DNA from 3 places in the Latilactobacillus curvatus JCM 1096 genome. Region 1 is predicted to be linked to each of the others. Evidence: predicted binding sites of a transcription regulator. Region 1 holds the regulator's gene; each other region holds the start of a gene.
The links. The regulator NrdR, encoded in region 1, represses ribonucleotide reductase genes. The targets are predictions, from matches to a motif close to ACACNATATATNGTGT.
Positions count from the first base shown of each region.

Region 2: the regulator NrdR is predicted to act here: its motif matches at 2,711-2,726, upstream of nrdH (glutaredoxin-like protein NrdH).
Region 3: the regulator NrdR is predicted to act here: its motif matches at 2,488-2,503, upstream of LCU_RS07295 (deoxynucleoside kinase).

Region 1 is NZ_CP026116.1:969,964-976,393, forward strand. It holds gene thrS (threonine--tRNA ligase) at 1-147, opposite strand, end outside; gene dnaI (primosomal protein DnaI) at 460-1,380, opposite strand; gene LCU_RS05150 (replication initiation and membrane attachment family protein) at 1,380-2,762, opposite strand; gene nrdR (transcriptional regulator NrdR) at 2,780-3,253, opposite strand; gene coaE (dephospho-CoA kinase) at 3,438-4,028, opposite strand; gene mutM (DNA-formamidopyrimidine glycosylase) at 4,025-4,864, opposite strand; gene polA (DNA polymerase I) at 4,876-6,430, opposite strand, start outside.
Region 2 is NZ_CP026116.1:515,160-521,589, reverse strand. It holds gene nrdE (class 1b ribonucleoside-diphosphate reductase subunit alpha) at 119-2,290, opposite strand; gene nrdH (glutaredoxin-like protein NrdH) at 2,405-2,635, opposite strand; gene cls (cardiolipin synthase) at 2,957-4,414, opposite strand; gene LCU_RS02785 (ribonuclease HI family protein) at 4,488-4,883, opposite strand; gene LCU_RS02780 (EbsA family protein) at 4,961-5,371, shown strand; gene LCU_RS02775 (cold-shock protein) at 5,440-5,646, opposite strand; gene LCU_RS02770 (formate--tetrahydrofolate ligase) at 5,807-6,430, shown strand, end outside.
Region 3 is NZ_CP026116.1:1,393,632-1,400,061, forward strand. It holds gene serS (serine--tRNA ligase) at 1-463, opposite strand, end outside; gene LCU_RS07285 (hypothetical protein) at 759-1,514, opposite strand; gene LCU_RS07290 (helix-turn-helix domain-containing protein) at 1,560-2,342, opposite strand; gene LCU_RS07295 (deoxynucleoside kinase) at 2,550-3,218, shown strand; gene LCU_RS07300 (helix-turn-helix domain-containing protein) at 3,264-4,841, opposite strand; gene LCU_RS07305 (hypothetical protein) at 5,026-5,490, opposite strand; gene LCU_RS07310 (hypothetical protein) at 5,429-5,947, opposite strand; gene LCU_RS07315 (polysaccharide deacetylase family protein) at 6,112-6,430, shown strand, end outside.

The DNA.
Region 1 (6,430 bases):
TAAATCAACTAATTCACCGTTCAATTTACCGGCAATTGCCTTTTTAGCTAAGCTTGTACTAATTGATTTAGCAACATCTAAAAGACTTGTTGCTTGTTCAAATGCCTTTTGAGCACCATCTGGAAAAGTTAATTGAATCTCTGCCATTACTATTCACTCCTTCTAATTTGTCATCAACAATAAAAAAAGTCCCTGAGACGCACGAATTGTGCAGCTCAGGGACGAATTAATTTCGCGGTTCCACCCAGATTGAGACCCCAACATTTGGTTCTCCAACTTTAAGCGTCTATAACGGAAACGACCCGATCAGTTGTATTGCCTTTGAAAGTGGTCAATTAAATGGGGGTGAAAAACTTTCAGCTATGTTTTTCTCTCTGCGATGGTTCATTTAAAAGGTGTCTTTCATCATTGATTGATTCTATTAAAACACTTAATTGCTTTTTTAGCAAGCCTAAATTACTAAGGTTGTAAGCGGCGATTTTGACCACCAACTTCAATTTCTTGCGCTAAATAGCGCACACGTTGCATGATGCGGGCCGCTTTAACCGGTTCGTCTCCTTGGTTGCTAGTTGTCAAATGCGTCTCTAATTCAGTCATTGTGAAGTTTGAACTGAAGAAGGTGGCGAGTTGTTCTTGCATTCGATATTGCAAAATAATGCCAAGTACTTCATCCCGAACCCACGCACTCATTGCATCAGCACCGATATCATCAATCATCAGAATCGGTGCTTTTTTTATCACGTTGACCTTTTCTAACACATTGTTTTGCCCAATTGCATTCTTCATCTCCACTGCAAATGTCGGGAAATGAATCAACGTGGTTTCAAACCCGGATAACGCCAGTTCGTTTGCAATCGCACCTAACAAGTAAGTCTTGCCAACCCCGAATTGCCCGCTAAGGTACAAGGCTTGGTGAAAATCATGGGGTGCTTGCCGATAAGCCCCGATAAACGCGGTAGCTTTGATCAATGCGTCAAACCGATTGGTTGGATCGTATGAATCAATCTTGGCCTGTTCAATATCGCGCGGCATATTAATTGACTTCACTCGTGCATGCAAGGCAGCTTGTTCGCGCTCTTGTAATAAACTTACCGTAGGCTCATAACTGACATCGATAAAATGGTTATTTAAGACTAACTTTGGCGCATAACCCGGTGCCAAAGTGGTTTGCCCATTAGCTAACTTCTTCTTTTCGATGACGTATTCGTAAATTTTAGCGGCACTACGCGTGACCGTTTCTTGTGATAAGCGGTCTTTGTTAGCTTGTATAAATGCTTGGACATCGGAATCGTTCAAGGCATCTTCGACCAATTTATTAAACTGTTGGTTTAACTTTTGCCGATTCATGTAATCCGTCAAATCTTTACCCATATTTTCCATTACGATTCCCGCCCCTCACGAATTTTTTTCAACGCCGCTTCTAGTTCATGCTGATGCTCAGGTGTGGTTGTTTCTTTTGGCGCTTGATAATCTGGTTTAGCCCATTTAGGTACTGGTTCTTTTTTAGTTTTATTCTGATAACGCGTTTGGCGATTGTTTTGCACCTTTGCCGTCTGTTTGGTTTGGAAATCGCGAATCTGCAAAATCGCATCCGCTGCCGTCTTAACCCCTTGTTGAGCCCACTGGTTCGCAATCCGATCGACTAGCGCCTGAGTGAGCCCATCATATTGCGTAATGATATAAACGACCAAAATATTGAGCACATCATTGTTAAAGATATAGCGGTTTTGCAAGTCCTTTAACGCCCGGATTTCATTTTTAGCGACAAAGCCGTGGTTCTTTTGTTTCAAGTATTCGAGATAATCAACTGGCAAGTAGCCCTGACTTTCTGTTAGCCACTGCAATTCCTGTTCGTTAAAGCCGGCTTTTTGCCATTCTTTTTGTAACTCGGCTAACGGTTTTTGCGTTGTTGTAGCAGCTGGCGTTTGCCGGTTACTCTGACGTCGTGTGTAATTGTTCAAGACGTTCTGTTCGAGCGCTGCCATATTAATCGTACTGTCAGCAACATTCATCGTCAAGCCAATCAAACGCGCTAAGTCCATCTCATCTAGACCATAGAAATAATGGAGATTAAACAAGCCCTGTTCATTTTTGAGAATTTGATCCGTATCAATCTGGTATTGCGCCGTTGCATCTTGTAATAGGTCCCAATCAAAAGTCCGCAACTCAACCGAGGTAAACTGCGGTGTGCTAGCTGCTTTTTGTTGATACATTGCCTTAGTTTCAGCCACACTGCTTGGCACGTTCGTCAATAAATCGTTTTGCACATGGAAAACGGTCAAGAAATTCTTAGTGACCTCTTGATAATCCTTGGCGTAAACCGGTCGTAGCTTGAAATAGTCACGGAGTTCCACAAACCGTGTTTCGCGGACCGCTTCGAACAATGCCACACTTAACAAATCATCGTTAAAAAAAGCTTGTGGTTGCAATGGCGCATACAGTTCATACACCAACTTGCGGCCAGTTCCCTCATTTTTTTGATACGTCCGCATTAAACCAAGTGCTTCCAATTTGCTGCGGCTGTCATAAAAAGCAGGTAAATCAACACTCAACAGATTTAACAAAGTCGCATGTGTTTGAAAATGTTGTTCCGTTTCTTTCTTGGTTTGACTCCATAACAAAAGATAGAGACTGTAAGCAACAGCCCCCATCAATGGTTGATATAAGTAAGTGACGACTGTTTGATCGAAATCGGTCAAATAGTTAGCTTTTGTCACTGAAAAGCCGTCTTTTGGACTCAAAAAATCAAATGCATCTGACATCGGCTAACCCCTCTTCCTTAATTCGATTTCTTCGTCTTTTCTTTATTCATCATTTCTTGTAATTCACTCATAAAGACATTCATATCCTTGAATTCGCGATAAACACTGGCAAAGCGAATGTAGGCAATCTGATCAATATCTGGTAACAAGCGCATCACGTATTCTCCGACGGCTTGTGAAGAGACTTCGTTTTCACCCAATGAGCGAATCTTATTCTCAACTTCATCAACTACTTCAGTCATTTGCTCCATTGTAACGGGGCGTTTTTCAGCAGCACGAATTAGCCCGCGCAATAATTTATCACGGTTGAATTCTTCGCGCGTTCCGTTTTTCTTGATTACCAACAATGGGGTTTGTTCCACTCGTTCGAACGTTGTAAACCGGAAACGACAATTCTCACACTCACGGCGACGACGAATCACTCGCCCTTCATCCGTGGGACGACTATCAATTACCCGCGAACTATTCTGATGACAATGTGGACATAGCATAATGACACCTTCTTATCTTTTGATTAATTCGTTTCAAATTCAATCCAATTTTAAAACAATTAGTATAACAGTAGTATAACATGCCAGGCAAGCAGGCTAAACAAAAAATGTATCAGTCTCAAGGCATTTCGCCTTTTCCAAACAAAAAAGCGGTCGAACAGAATAATCTGTTCGACCGCTTGTATTACTTGTTATGACACAACTGTTGTAACAACGCCAAAACACGTTGCCGCAACATTGCAGGTGTGCCTTGATTATCAATCACGAAATCCGCTCGCGCTTTTTTGGTCGCCAAATCACTTTGACTATCAATTCGCGCATTTGCCTGTTCTATAGTCAATTGGTTACGCGCCATCAAACGTTGCAATTGTGTTTTACGTTCAACGTAGACAACTGCAACACCATCGCAATATTGCTCGTAGTGTTGTTCATATAACAGTGGCACATCCAACACAACCAGCGGTGCATCTGCTGCTTGCATCTGTTGTTTAATGGCTGTCAAAATAGCGGGCCCAGTAATCGCATTTAACTGAGTCAAAGCCTCTGGGTTACCGAAGACTTGCTGGCCCAACATAGGCCGATCAACTTGACCATTTTTGACAACTGCTTCGCCAAAGGCTGCTTGCAATTGTGCCTGTACCGATTTATTAGTCGCTAATACCTGATGAGCAACTTGATCAGCATCAATCACCGGGATTCCCTGTTCTTTAAACAATGCCGCAACAGTCGACTTCCCACTGGCAATGCCACCCGTTAAACCTAGAAAATACGTCATTGAACCGCTTCTCTCTTAATCTGACACCGCGGACAGAAATGCGTGCCACGCTGTGCTACTTTAATTTTCTCAATCGGAGTCTGGCACCGATCACACGGTTGCCCTTTCTTACCATAGACGTGCAACATATCCTGAAAGGCCCCAGCGTGACCCGCCGCGTTTAAGAACGTATTGACTGTTGTCCCACCGTTATTGGTTGCCAGTTCTAACTCTGTGATGATTTCATCATGCAAACGATCTGTTTCAGCTTTCGTCAATAAATTCGCCGGTGTTTCTGGGTGAATCTGGCTCAACCACAACGTTTCGTCCACATAGATATTCCCAAGACCCGTTACAATTTTTTGATCCAGCAACAGTGGTTTAATCGCTTTTTTATGTTTCTGTAACGCCTGATAGAAGGCGGTTTTCTTAAACGTTGTTGGGGTTGGTTCAACCCCTAAGTCCTTCAATCCAGAAACAGTGTTTTCTTGACCCGTTTCAATTAATAACATTCGGCCAAACTTACGTGAATCAAGATAACGTAACTGTTGTCCATCTGTAAATGTCCAAATCACATGCGTGTGCTTAGTCATTGGTACGGATTGATCATCAACTTCGTATTTGCCTTCCATCCGCAAATGACTCACAACAGTTAAGTTTTGATCGAAACGAATCAATAAATACTTACCGCGTCGATCAACACCGATAATTTGGCGTCCAACAAGACCTTCAACAAAAACATCGTCTGGATTACTGATAATTTTCGACCAGCGAATCTCAATTGCTTGAACCGTCTTACCGACCACTAATTGTTCCAATCCGCGGCGCACATTTTCAACTTCTGGTAATTCTGGCATTGTGTGTCCCCTTATTTCTTAATATCGTACCAAGTTGGTCCAAAGCCACTTTCAACTTTCAGCGGCACCGCTAATGAAACCGCAGAATCCATGACACTTGGTACTAATTTTTCTAACATTGGTATTTCTGATTCTGGTGCTTCAAAAATCAATTCATCATGTACTTGTAAAAGCATCTTGGCTTGTAATCCTGCCTTCTTCAGTTCCGCTTGCATCAAGATCATTGCCATCTTAATAATATCAGCGGCACTCCCTTGAATTGGGGTATTCATTGCCGTGCGTTCTGCAAATGAGCGCAAATTGAAGTTTTTAGCGTGAATATCTGGTAAATAGCGACGCCGATGGAAGAGCGTTTCAACGTAGCCTTCTTCGCGCGCCTTCTTCACGATATCTTGCATGAATTGATGAACACCTGGATACTGTTCAAAATACGCTTCAATAAAGCGTTTAGCTTCAGCCCTTGTGATCCCAATATTTTGTGATAAGCCATAGTCACTAATCCCGTAAACAATCCCGAAATTAGTTGCTTTCGCTTGGCGCCGCATATCTGGTGTCACTTCATCAGCGCTCGATAAGCCAAAAATCTTCATCGCAGTATTCGCATGGATATCGCGGTCTTCCTTGAATGCCTCTTGCATATTGGCATCCCCCGAAATGTGGGCTAAAACTCGTAATTCAATTTGGGAGTAATCAGAAGCAAACATCTGCCAACCCGGTTGACTTGGGACAAACGCTTGGCGAATCTTACGGCCTTCCGCTAGACGGACTGGAATATTTTGTAAGTTGGGATCAACCGATGACAAGCGACCAGTCTGCGTTAAGGTTTGCAAGTAACGCGTATGCACCTTATTATCTTGATGAATTGACTTCAATAATCCTTCGACATACGTTGACTGAATCTTAGCGATTTGGCGATAATCCAAGATGGTTTGGACAATTGGTGCGTCTTTTTTAAGTTGTTCCAAGACATCCACCGCCGTTGAATAGCCGGTCTTGGTCTTCTTAATCACTGGTAACCCCATCTTTTCGAATAGAATGACGCCCAGTTGCTTAGGCGAATTGATGTTAAACGTTTCGCCAGCTTCCGCATAAATCTTTTCTTCCAAAATCTTCAGCGTTTGACTGAACTCGCCCCCCATTTGTTGTAGGCGACTTGCATCAACTCGAATCCCGGTGATTTCCATATCCGCTAAAACTAGCGCTAATGGCAATTCCATATCCGTGAATAAATCGAATTGTTGATGTTTTTTTAATTGTTCTGTCAATTGTGGTGCTAATTTGTAAATAGCTGCTGCTTTTTGAATCAGATGTTGATAAAGCACGGTTGGATCGACAGGGACTGCACGTTTAGCCCCCTTGCCATAAACAGCTTCATCTGTTTGGACATTTTGATACTGATGTAAATTTGCAACCGTTCCAAGATCATTACTGTTATTCGTTGTATTCAACAAATAAGACGCTAATAGTAAGTCAAATTGAACCCCCGCTAAGTGAATCCCTAAGCGATTCACCGCAACCTGATTGCGTTTCACGTCAAAAACTGCTTTCGGACGTTTAGCATCTTCT
Region 2 (6,430 bases), 450 kb from region 1:
TTGAAACGTGCTTTTTGAAACTGACTTCTGCGCTTAGTTACACTCGTCAAACAACTGCTTATAGCAGTTATTCGCCGAGTTAGACTAATGCTCAAAGTCAAACCGTTTCAAACGCACTCTAGATTACACAACTTTCGCATGCGTTTGCGCCGACTTCACTTTCGTCGTCTGTGTAAGTCCGGATGTAGTAGATTGATTTAATCCCTTTGTGGTGGGCGTAGTTTCTTAAGATGTTTAAGTCCCGGGTGGTCATTTTGTCAGTCCGGCCGTTTTTCCATTCGTAAAGGCCTGCTGGAATCGTTGAACGCATGAAGAGTGTCATACTCATCCCTTGGTCGACATGTTTTTGTGCTGCTGCGTAGATGTCGATGACTTTACGCATGTCAATGTCATAAGCTGATTCATAATATGGCATGGTATCGTTTGAAAGACCTGGGGCAGGGTAGTAGATTGTCCCAATTTTCTTTTCTTGCCGATCTTCAATCCGGTTAACAATCGGTTGTAAGCTAGCAGAAGTATCATTGATGTATGAAATTGAACCGTTTGGTGCAACGGCTAAGCGGTTTTGATGGTATAAACCGTCTTGCATGATGGCTAGTTTTAAAGCTTCCCAATCGGCTTTTGTGGGAATCATAATGTCCTTGAAAATCGCTTTGACTTTGTCCGTCTTAGGGGCCCAGTCTTCAGTGAGGTATTGATCGAAGTAACTACCATCAGCATACTTACTCTTTTCAAAGTTGGCAAAGGTCATCTGACGTTCCTTAGCAATCTTATTTGAAGCAACAAGTGTCCAGTAGTTTAAAAGCATGAAATAATTACTGGTAAAGTCGATTGATTCTTCTGACCCATACATCATGTGGTTCTTGGCAAAGAAGGTATGCAGACCCATGCCACCTAAACCAATGGTGTGGGCCAATTCGTTCCCATGAGCCACAGAAGGGACCACATCAATATCAGAATGATCTGTGACGTAGGTTAAAGCACGCACCATGGCTTCGATAGAACCACCAAAGTCAGGTGACGTCATCATGTTCGGAATATTCGTTGAACCCAGGTTACAACTGATATCCGTCCCTAACACGTCATATTCTTGGCGGTTATTAATTTGTGACGGGGTTTGCACTTGGAGGACTTCAGAACAGAGGTTACTCATGATGATCTTCCCATCAATTGGGTTCGCAGCATTGGCTGTGTCCACATTGACGATGTAAGGATAACCTGATTCTTGTTGCAATTTACTAATTTCATTTTCTAAATCACGGGCTTTAATTTTGGTTTTCTTGATGTTATCGTTGGCGATTAAGTTGTCATATTCTTTGGTGATGTCAACATATGAGAAAGGTACGCCGTATTCTTTTTCAACACCGTAAGGGCTGAATAAATACATATCAGCATCAGCTTTCACCAATTCATAGAACTTGTCGGGGACGACTAAGCCTAATGAGAGGGTCTTTAAACGATATTTTTCGTCTGCATTTTCTTTTTTAGCACCTAAGAAAGCAATCACATCTGGATGGAAGGCGTTTAAATAAACCACGCCGGCGCCTTGCCGTTGACCTAATTGGTTTGAGTATGAGAAAGAATCCTCCAATAACTTCATGACAGGGAGGACACCACTTGCTGCACCGTCGATGCCTTTGATTGGATCGCCAGCTCCACGGAGGTTCGACAAGCTAATCCCAACCCCGCCACCAATCCGTGATAATTCAAGTGCCGAGTTAATCGTCCGACCAATTGAATTCATATCATCGGTTGTTTGGAGTAAGAAACATGAAACTAATTCACCACGCCGTGAACGCCCAGCATTCAAAAACGATGGTGTTGCCGGTTGATAACGTTGGTGGATCATTTCATCCGCTAGTTGCAGCGCAAGGGTTTGATCACCATCTGCGAAGTAGAGAGCATTCACAAAAACGCGATCTTTAAAATCTTCAAGATAAAAGCCATTGTCGTTTGTTTTTAATGCGTATTGCGCATAGAACTTATAAGCAGCCATAAATGACTTGAAGTGGAAGTCTTGGTCCTTTAAATATTGATTCAATTCTTCCATGAATGAAAGAGAATAAGCCTTCAAAAAATCTGCTTCATAATAATTTTCCGCGACTAAATAATCTAGACGATCTTGAAGTGATTTAAACGTCACCATATTGGGTTGTACGTTTTGTTCCAAAAAGGCATCGAGTGCTTCTTGATCCTTTTGTAATGGAATTTGACCATTCACTGGAATATTAATTTGGTTATTCAATTCATAGTATGTTACATCTTCGGTTTTAATCTCTTTTAAAGACATCCTTGCCACCACTTTCTAGTCATATTAGCTGTTTTAGGGTTTAAAAAAAGTGAAGACCAACTCTTTAGTAATCAAGAGTCGGCCTCACCCGTTAAAACTGGGAATGCATGGTGCTTAAATCGCCAATTTTTGCAATTCCGCTGGTCTAAAACCTGAGAAGCTTTCTAGGCCATCCGCTTCTAAAACGGGAACGGCTTGGAAACCTTGTTCCTTCAAGTAATCAATATATTGTGGTTCGTCATTGATGTTATGTTCAACAAAAGGAACGTTGTGCGTTTCTAAAAAGTGTTTCGTCATCCGGCATTGTGGGCAGCCGTTCTTAGTATATAATGTGATATTTGCCATAATCGTTAACTCCCTTGTATTTCTCTTATCGATAAAAATAGTATACCGTTTTGAAATGGAAGATGCAATCAATAAACACCACATATTGTAGATAAAACAAAAAACGACCACTAATTATAGTGGTCGTTTACGAATGTTCATTTGATTGTCTTGGGCAACGTCCTGTACTTAAGTTAAACATATTTATGGGTAAAGTCAATCCCTGCTAATGCGCAAAATTTTTCAAAAGCACGCCGGACAAAGCTTAACAGATTTTAAAAAATTTTTTAGATTGGGATTAATTTAATATTGCACCATCATAAAAATGAGTTAACGAACATTTTATAAAATTGGTGAAAGTAACCGTGAAAATTTTTGTTTAAATTTCAACCAAGTTGACTGTTGGGCGATTATTTCGTCTGTTAGTAGGGATGCTTTTTCCATATCAGCCTGATAGATCGCTTCAAGTTGCGCTGCAACTTTCGGATCGTAAATAAACGTATTGGCTTCAAAGTTCAGCTTGAAACTACGGATATCCATATTGGCAGAACCTACAGTGCTGATATGCCCATCCATGACCGCCGTCTTAGCATGTAAGAATCCATCTTCATACCGGTAAATCTTAACGCCAGCTGCATGCAAGAGTTGACTGTAGTATTCTGTTGCACGGTAGATGAAGGGGTGATCCGGCATGTTAGGCGTCATGATACGAACATCCACCCCGGACATTGCCGCAGTCGTCAACGCATCAATAATACTATCATCCGGAACTAGATAGGGCGTTTGAATCCATAAACGCTTCTTAGCGGTACTAATCATCTTCAGATAACCGAGTTTGATTTGTTCATCTAATTTATCGGGACCACTTGAGACAATTTGCATGGCTGCTGATCCACGATTTTGGGATTGGTCCACTGGGAAGAGTTCTTCCGAGTAAGTTAACTTAATCGCAGACTCAACACTCGCGTTCCAGTCCATCATAAAGCGTACTTGTAAGGCTAACACGGCATTGCCGGTAATCCGCATATGGGTATCACGCCAATGTCCGAATTTCTTACTCCGGCCTAGATATTGATCACCAACGTTAAAGCCACCAATATAACCAATCTTACCGTCAATTACCACAATCTTACGGTGATCACGGAAGTTCAAGCGAAAATCGGTAATCGTGTGTTTTGAACTGAAGAACGTTCGCGCGTGGCCACCGACATCTTCAAGTGCGCGCCACCATTTTTGCGTTGCGCCTTGGGAGCCCCAAGCATCGTAGACAACGTTGACTGAAACGCCTTCTTTGGCTTTTTGAATCAATAGTTGTTGTAACTCATTGCCCAATCGGTCATTATAGATCGTATAATATTCGATATGAATACTTTTTTGAGCTTGTTTGATGTCGGCAAAGAGGGCGTCAAACTTTGCTTGCCCGTCAGTATAGATTTTGACATGGTTATTCTTTAAAACGGGTGCATTATTAATATTTAAAAAGAGATTCACCATTTCGGATGCTTCACTGGAAAGCATCTTTTTCGGTAAGAGGTCGTTTTTACGATTTTCCTTACGTTGAATGTCGACCAATGCGGAAAGCCCATCATCGATTTGCGATTGACTTTGGAAAATCTTTTTCCGCGATAAGCCCCGTCCGGTAAACATATATAGGATAAAACCGCCCACGGGTAGTAAAATTAAGACTAGCAGCCACGCCCAGGTGGCCGCAATATCGCGGGGCTGTCTCAAAATTGTAATAATTGCCAATAAGGCATTAATGAAGATGATGAATGACATTATTTCTGTAACTAAAACCATATCGTACTCCTCCAAAATTCTAGCGTTGCTTATTATTTTACTAAAATCACGCTCAAAGCGCTAGTTAAGCCTATCAACAGTCAGTTAAATGAGGTAATCCCTGTTGGGCCAGATGGTGCGCCCCCTGATTCTGACGCTCTGGAATCCATTGGTGGATGACCATTGAATAGGGCGCCTCAAGTGCTAGAATCCGGTCGACGGCAGCTTGATAATGTTTAGCATACCGCTTTTCTAGGCTCTGAAAGACAAGCTTGCTGTCAACGTTAATCTGTAGTATTTTCGTGGTAAGCCCCCGATTGGCTAGTTGTTCTAAGCCAAGAATGACCGCCGCAAATTCTGCATCATGATTGGACTGTTCTGGCAAAGGTGCTTGTAGTTGATATTGTCGCTCTGGTGTCACGATTAAAATTCCCGCCGCACTTGGTCCGGGATTGCCACGAGTTGCTGCGTCCGTATAAAGTTTAATCATTCTTAAAATTTACCGCCTTTCACTGACAGCAGGGTCAGGTTAATGGTATGATACAAAGCGTAAAAAGGAGTGTTCTCATGCAAAAGACAACCACCGCATTCTACCAACCAAATTATGCTTACTTCGTGACGATTTGGTCTTGGATTGGCTTCGTCTATACATTAGCTTTAATTGTACAACTTGAACTCATCAACTTAAACTGGCAATCGTGGGGCATCGGCTTAATTGCCGTTTGGTTGACGCTATGGGTCATTTTCGGGCATCGTGTTTCAATGACGGCAGACGTGATCACGCTTAAACGGCCGGTATTTAAATATAATCGAACCATCAACCGTGAAACGACTACGACCATTATTGTCCAAAAACATGGTTTATTAATTAAAACCAACGAACTTGATTACCAACCCGAACAAATACTCCTTAGTCGCAAAGCCAAGCAGGCATTCGTTAAACAACTGAAACAAAATGGTTGGCCAATTGAAGAATAGTTAAATAAAAAAGAGCCACGACAAACATTAATCTTGTCGTGGCTCTTTTTTAGCGTTTAAACGTATTTTTATTCTGCTATCTTTTGCACGTTAGCTGCCTGCAAACCGCGGGCGCCTTCTTTAATCTCAAATAATACCGGCTCGTCTTTATTCAATGATTTATAGCCGTCGGTTTGGATTGCGGTAAAATGGACGAAAACCTCCTCGTCATCTCCATAACTGATGAAGCCATAACCTTTAGCATTGCTAAACCACTTAACGATTCCTCGTTCCATCACAATCCCTCCTTGAAATGTTAATCAGCGTACGCGCTTATTTTACCACGTACAAAGAAGTGTGTCGAAGAATATCGTTCTTTTTAAGCATCCCATCTGCCAATTCCGTACGTAATCAGCTATACTAGGTAGTATCATAAATAAAAAGGAGCTGGGCGGTATGTCAGATATTCAAATAGCACAGGAAAATGAAGCTAAGGAGATGCAGCCAATCACGGCAATTGCCGAACAAGCTGGTTTAACGGCCGCTGATTTAGAACAATATGGACCGTATAAAGCGAAGGTTAATTTCGCTGCCATTAATCGATTGAAAGAAAAAGAAGATGGCAAACTCATCTTAGTGACCTCAATCAATCCCACACCAGCTGGAGAAGGTAAATCAACCGTGACTGTCGGTCTTGGCGACGCCCTTCGTCAACTAGATCAATCAGCCGTCATTGCTTTACGTGAACCTTCACTAGGCCCCGTCATGGGGATGAAAGGTGGCGCAACTGGTGGGGGCTATGCCCAAGTGGTACCAATGGCAGATATTAACTTACATTTTACAGGGGATATGCACGCATTGACCGCTGCTGTGAATACTTTAGCCGCCCTAATCGATAACCATCTGCAACAGGGAAATGCCCTCAACATTGATCCCCGCCGAATTATTTGGAAACGGGCGCTTGATATTAATGATCGTGCATTACGCCAAGTTGTCATTGGACTTGGTGGTCCAGTGCAAGGGATGCCGCGCCAAGATGGTTTTGACATTACCGTTGCTAGCGAATTAATGGCCATTCTC
Region 3 (6,430 bases), 420 kb from region 1:
CGCGTTCAAAGTCTAAGATGCCTAATTTTTCACCGATATCCCAGTGTGCTAATGGTTCAAAATCAAATTCACGGGGTGTTGACCATTTGCGTTCTTCACGGCTAAAACTTTCATCTGGGCCAACGGGTGCTGAATCATCTGGGAAGTTGGGTAAGCGGACTAAGATGTAGTCCACTTTGGCCTTCACTTCAGCCAATTCACTATCCAAAGCCTTGATTTCGGCCCCAACATTCTTCATGGCAGCGATTTGTTCAGTCGCATCTTCTTTATTGCGCTTGGCAACGGCAATGGCTTCTGAAGCAGCATTGCGATTTTTCTTCAATTCTTCGGTCTTCACAATTAAGGCACGGCGTTTTTCATCTAATGCGATGACCTCATCAATTTCTGCAGCTTGAACACCGCGGCTAGCTAACTTATCCTTTGCCCATTGGACATTTTCTCGAATGACTTTAATATCTAACATTGCACTCTCTCCTTTTAATGATCTTTAATTAACAACAATAAAAAAGCCTTCTCATCCCTTAATTGGGACGAAAAGACTTCAATTCGCGGTACCACCCAAGTTCACCCACTACAAATAATAGGTGCCCTCAATTACTGATAACGGCCAGGAACCGTGTAGTTCATCACTACCCACTATTGCGCTGGAATGCTGGATTCAATACCTTCCACCAACCGGTATCTCTCTGTCAATCCATATAGGCGCTTATTCACGTGTTTACTTCTTAATGTAAGAATACCGCATTTAATCTTTAAATTCAATCATCAATAGATGATTTTTGAATCCATAGACCCCGTAATAAACCGAGCATACGTCCAAAATGATCGCTATCTGCATTTTGATGCCATTTAAACATCACCGCTTCTGGGTTAACGATGCCAGTTAAATCAATGATCGAAGTCGTAACCACCATATCAGCATCCATTAAATCCGCGTCAGATTGACTAACATCCACATACAAAACACTATTCAGTGCAGTCATCAAATCAAAGTACCCGAGGAAGGATTGTTCCGTCACAACGACAACCTTCGCTTTATTCATCGGTGCAAACCGTTGAATCATCTGACGCAAGACGTTGTAGTAACCACTGACCAATTCTTCACGTAATTTGACTAAGAATGACACTTTCGGATTGATTAATAAGTAATCCACCGTATCATCAATATTTTGTTTTAGGACATCATTTGGCTTGAGATATTCAACACTTTCCATCATTTGGTCAGCGAGCACCGATGTCACATCTTGTTTAAACATGTACGTGGTCATCGTCATCGAAATCATCGTTTGCACGAAACCTTGATAATTCGCATCGTCTAAGTTTAGGTATTTCTTGATATCAAATGGAATTTGATCAATAAAAGCTTCTACAAATTCGTAAATCACTGGAATATACCGCTTGTATCGCGTTTCGTAAGATTCCATGTAGGGATTAGCATCCTGAATCTGAATCGGTCCAAAATTAATGATGTCATATATATTGAATGATTCAGCCATCGCTTCTTCTTGGGTCATTTGTGCAAGAATGCTCTTGATCCGTAAAGCTTGGTCTTCAAAGGGCTATTTTAGATATTCAGAAACCATATTGGGAACTGGATAACGGATAAAATCGCCATCTAGTTCAGTTGAAACCGTGTGACCTTGTAGTAATCGGAAATAGGTTAGGACGATTGAATACGCCCCTAGTTCACGGGTCAAAATATTGGTTTTTTCCAATTGGAACCGATCAATCGCAACATCGAACGCCTTAAGTGCATCGTCTCGTTTAACATCTTCAAAGGGCCAGGTATGCCCTTCCGTTGCCATCCAGAATAACATCGTTAAGACTAAATGAATTTTATTTTCGTCGCCTTCTAACCGAAGTGAATCATAATACATACGGATATCAAATGAGCGAATTAAGTCGCGCACCCCTTTTAAATGGCGTAGCGCCGTTGCCTTACTCGTATCATGGGCTTCCCAGAATTCTTGGAATGTAACGGTCTCACCCTTGAGTAAGATTTTGATAAAATCAAACGCTTCTGACTTATTCACTAATAAATAGTGATAGGCATCTGTTGGAACGCTGAACAAGGTTTTAATATCATCAACATCCGGTCCGATAATTTCCTTTAGGTCCCCAATAATGCTCATGTACATATTGTACAAGCTACCGTAACTGCGATTTAATAGCATTGCTACTTGTTTTAGATTCACATCTTCAACGAGCGGCTGATTATTACGCGATAGTTCAATCCGCTTTTTAACAGGCAACTCATCCCGTTTTAAACCAACAATCTCCATTAATAAGGCGTACTTATCATTTTCCGCTTGCGTTAGAAAAATACTCTCACTTGCGTTCAAACCGATTCCCCCTAGTAAAAATCCTTATAATTAGTAATTAATCCTACCATAAATTGTGCAAATAGTAACTATTGCGTTGTTTAAAATCAAAGATTGCTTTTTACGTCAGAAATGCTAGAATATTTAAGTGACGTTTGGTTGTAAAACACCATATGTTGTATATCAATAATAATTTAAACACATTTTATGGTCAAAAGAGGGAGACTGATGACATTGCTCGTACTTGCTGGCACAATTGGTGCAGGAAAAACTAGTTTAACCAAATATCTATCTGATCACTTAGGCACTGAAGCCTTTTACGAATCAGTAGACGATAATGAAGTATTACCATTATTCTACAAAGATCCAACTAAATATGCGTTCTTACTACAAATCTATTTCTTAAACAAACGATTTGATAGTATCAAACAAGCATATACAGATGATAACAACATCTTAGACCGTTCAATTTTCGAAGATTCATTACTCTTCCACTTGAACGCTGATCTTGGTCGCGCTACCGCAACCGAAGTCCGTGTCTACGACGAATTATTAGCCAACATGATGCAAGAATTGCCATTTGCTGCCCACAAGAAACGCCCTGACTTATTAATCCATGTACGCGTTAGTTTCGAAACAATGCTTTCACGGATTCAAAAACGTGGTCGTTCATACGAACAACTAGAAGCCGATCCAACCCTCTACGACTATTATAAAGAATTAAACAGCCGTTATGATGCTTGGTATGAAGCCTATGACGAAAGTCCCAAGATGCAAATCGATGGTGACAAATTAGACTTCGTTGAAAACGAAGCTGATCGTCAAAAAGTCATCGAAATGATTGACGAACGGGTGAAAGCCTTAAACGCAGAACAAGAAGCAAATATGGGTGCCTAATTGCACAAAAAAAGCCGTTCGACAAATTGTCGAACGGCTTTTTTATTATGCTTGGGTACCTTTTTGCATCCATAATTCATGAATAATGCCATACAGCCGGGCATAGTGATCGCTACTAGCATTTAAGCGCCACGTAAAATATAACGCCTCCGGATTAACGTTTTCGGGTAAGGCAATGCTCGACGTCCGAACAATCAGGTCTGCATCCCGTAAAGCTTCATCGGTCGTACTAACAGCGACATATTTGATATTATCGAGTGCTGTTAAGATATCCATATAGCCAATGTAATCTTGCTCAATCACGAGTGCGACCTTCACCTGGCTTACAGGATGATACTGCTGGATGACTTGTTGAATTAAATTATAGTAAGCCTTTATCAAATTCTCCCGCCCACTTGCTAAAAAACTAAAAGCTGGTTCGAATAAGAGGTAATCTACGGTATCACTAATTTTTTTATGGAGTAGTTCATTGGGTTTTAGCTGCGGCATACGAATGACTAATTCATTAAAAACGACAGAGGTCGCGTCCATCCCAAGGATATAGGTCGTCACCGTAGTCGTTAACAACGCATTTTTGAAAATATCATATGTGTGCTGCGAAATCTCTAACTCATGCATAATATCAAATGGAATACGCTCCAAAAAGGCAGTCACAAAACGATGAATTTCTGGTATATAACGTTCATCTGCCCAATCAGCAGTCACCTTAGTACTTGTTATTGAGCGTAACGGTACTGGACAATACCGTAACAAGAAGAATAGTCCAGCGGCTTCTGAACGCCCTTCCGTTAACGTTAACTCTGCCAAACAAGTTCGTAATCCCGTTGATTCTTTAGTGAAATCGGCTGCAAGTAAATCACTGATTAAATTAGGATAGGGATACCGAATAGTTGCTAATTTTTCATCGGGCTGCACGACTGCACCGGCCATCACTCGATAATAAGTTACTGCCAGAATCGTGGCGCCAATTTCGTGCGTTAATAGGTTAGGCTTTTGCAATTGAAATTCATCACAGACATAGTCAAAGGCCGACAAAACACATTCGTGATTGATTTCTTCAAATAGCCATTGATGCCCACCAGACGCCAACCAGTATAAGGCGGATAAGACCAATCGAATTGTCTTCTCATCACCTTCCAACCGGATTGGTTCGTATGAAACCCGTAAGTTGAAGGCGCGGGTTAGATCGCGGACTTGCTTCAAATGACGTAATACAGTTGCTTTACTACTATCATGCTCTGCTAAGAAGGTTTTAAACGATATATCCCCGCCCCGCAATAGAATCTGTACGAAATCATAGATGTCAGAATGTTGTACTAAATATAAATGATAGACATCACTTGGAATTGCGAAGAGTCGCTTAACATCATCTTCCTCCGTCCCTAATATTGCCTGCAGATCCCCAACAATACTGACATACGTATTGTATAAGCTACTATAATTACGGTCTAACAATGTTGCCACTTGCTTCAAATTGACGTCATCGATTAGTGCTTCGCCCTTTTTAGCCATGCTCATTCGTTTTTTAATGGGTAATTCATCCCATTTGACATTAATAATATCTAAGAAAAGAGCATACTTATCTTTTTCTGCCGATGTTAAATAAACACTATTGGTATCCACATTGCTTAACCCCTTGTTCCAAATAATTGATATATATTTTACCATCAATCGATATTAAAGCATAACCATTCTACAGCGATATTTGTTGCGTATAACAAAAGGCAATGCGTTATTAACACACACCGCCTCAAAAGCTGAAAATAATTTCGTCATCAGCTCTAATTAAACCTGACACGCTAATAACTTAAATCACCAATTGCCATTTCAAATCAGCATTATATGGGCCAATCTGATAAGCATCATTATAAGGTAGTGATAACTGTAACTGACTTTGTTTCCAACCAACTGTGGTTCCATAACTCGTTAAATCTTGCTCACTGATTGGCCGCTGTAGAATCCCATCAATCCATTGATTATCGGGTGACTCATTAGTTAATGCTTTTGCATCACTATCATTTAAGCGGTATTTAAAATTTTCTTGCATATAAAAGGGATTATTGGGTCGTTGATTTATCCCCAGATAGCCTAGTTGTAAATCAAAATGACTACACAACGGATTACATACGACTACTTTCGGCGCTTTTGGTGTACCATTATCTGCCACTTTTAGTTGTACACTTGGTACCTCATTTAGCGCAATCGTCCGATTAGTCCCCCCTACTTTGACCCAAAATTTCGTCATCAAACGTAATTGTTTTCGGGATGCCAACTTCTACTGCCCCGTTTAAAGTTAATTTGAATTGGAATTTATCAATTGGATTTAAATCATCATTTGCAATAGGTGCACTTGCCGCCTTTTCAGACAACGCAAACTCAATGTCGCTTGTCCGCATGACATCACAATGCAGCCCTTGCTCCGTAGTAGTCGGATTCCCTGTCTGATTCTGACTAGCATTAATTAGCTGTGCCATAAAGCTCTCCGATAAATGCAACTGCGAATCGGTTATCACCGGTTGCCACACTGCATTTTGATCTGCATTAACACGATAGTATAACCCAAAAGAATCAGGCGGGTTAACTAGGTCGACTTGTCCTGTAATCCCGTACTGCGGGGCCGCATGCAGTGTGCCATCCGCATAATTAAACTGCGCATGGCCATTCGATTTTACAGACTGTGCATTTTTGGCACCCGGATCAGCTAATGTGACAGAGCGAATCTCAGGCACCTGAATGCCTGGAAAATCGTGGCCCTGACCAAAAACGGCTTTATCATGATTGGGTGAAATCGGAGCATCGGGTATGTAGACTAGTTCACGAATAATACTTTCAAGTCGCGATTAAATTCAGTATACTAAATTTAGATAAACAAACTTACTGGAGGATAGTATTCATGCGGACTTGGCAAAAATGGACTTTGATTGTTCTGACACTCTTCTTAATACCCATTATGTATTTTGAGAACCAATATTTTATGAGAGAGCAGTTTAAACAGTCGCAAAAGAATATGCAGCAGTCAACTTTAAGTGATTTTAATGACCAAGCAAGCGGTCAGTACGCGGCCTTTAAAATCTACGCTGTAGCCAAACCGCATGGAAAAATCTATTATTTTGTCCCACAAAACCAAAATGGGGCCAATATCGATTTACAAAAACAAGAAGTCGCACTCGGTAATCAGCTTTATGCAAAAGCACACAAAGAATCACCCGACA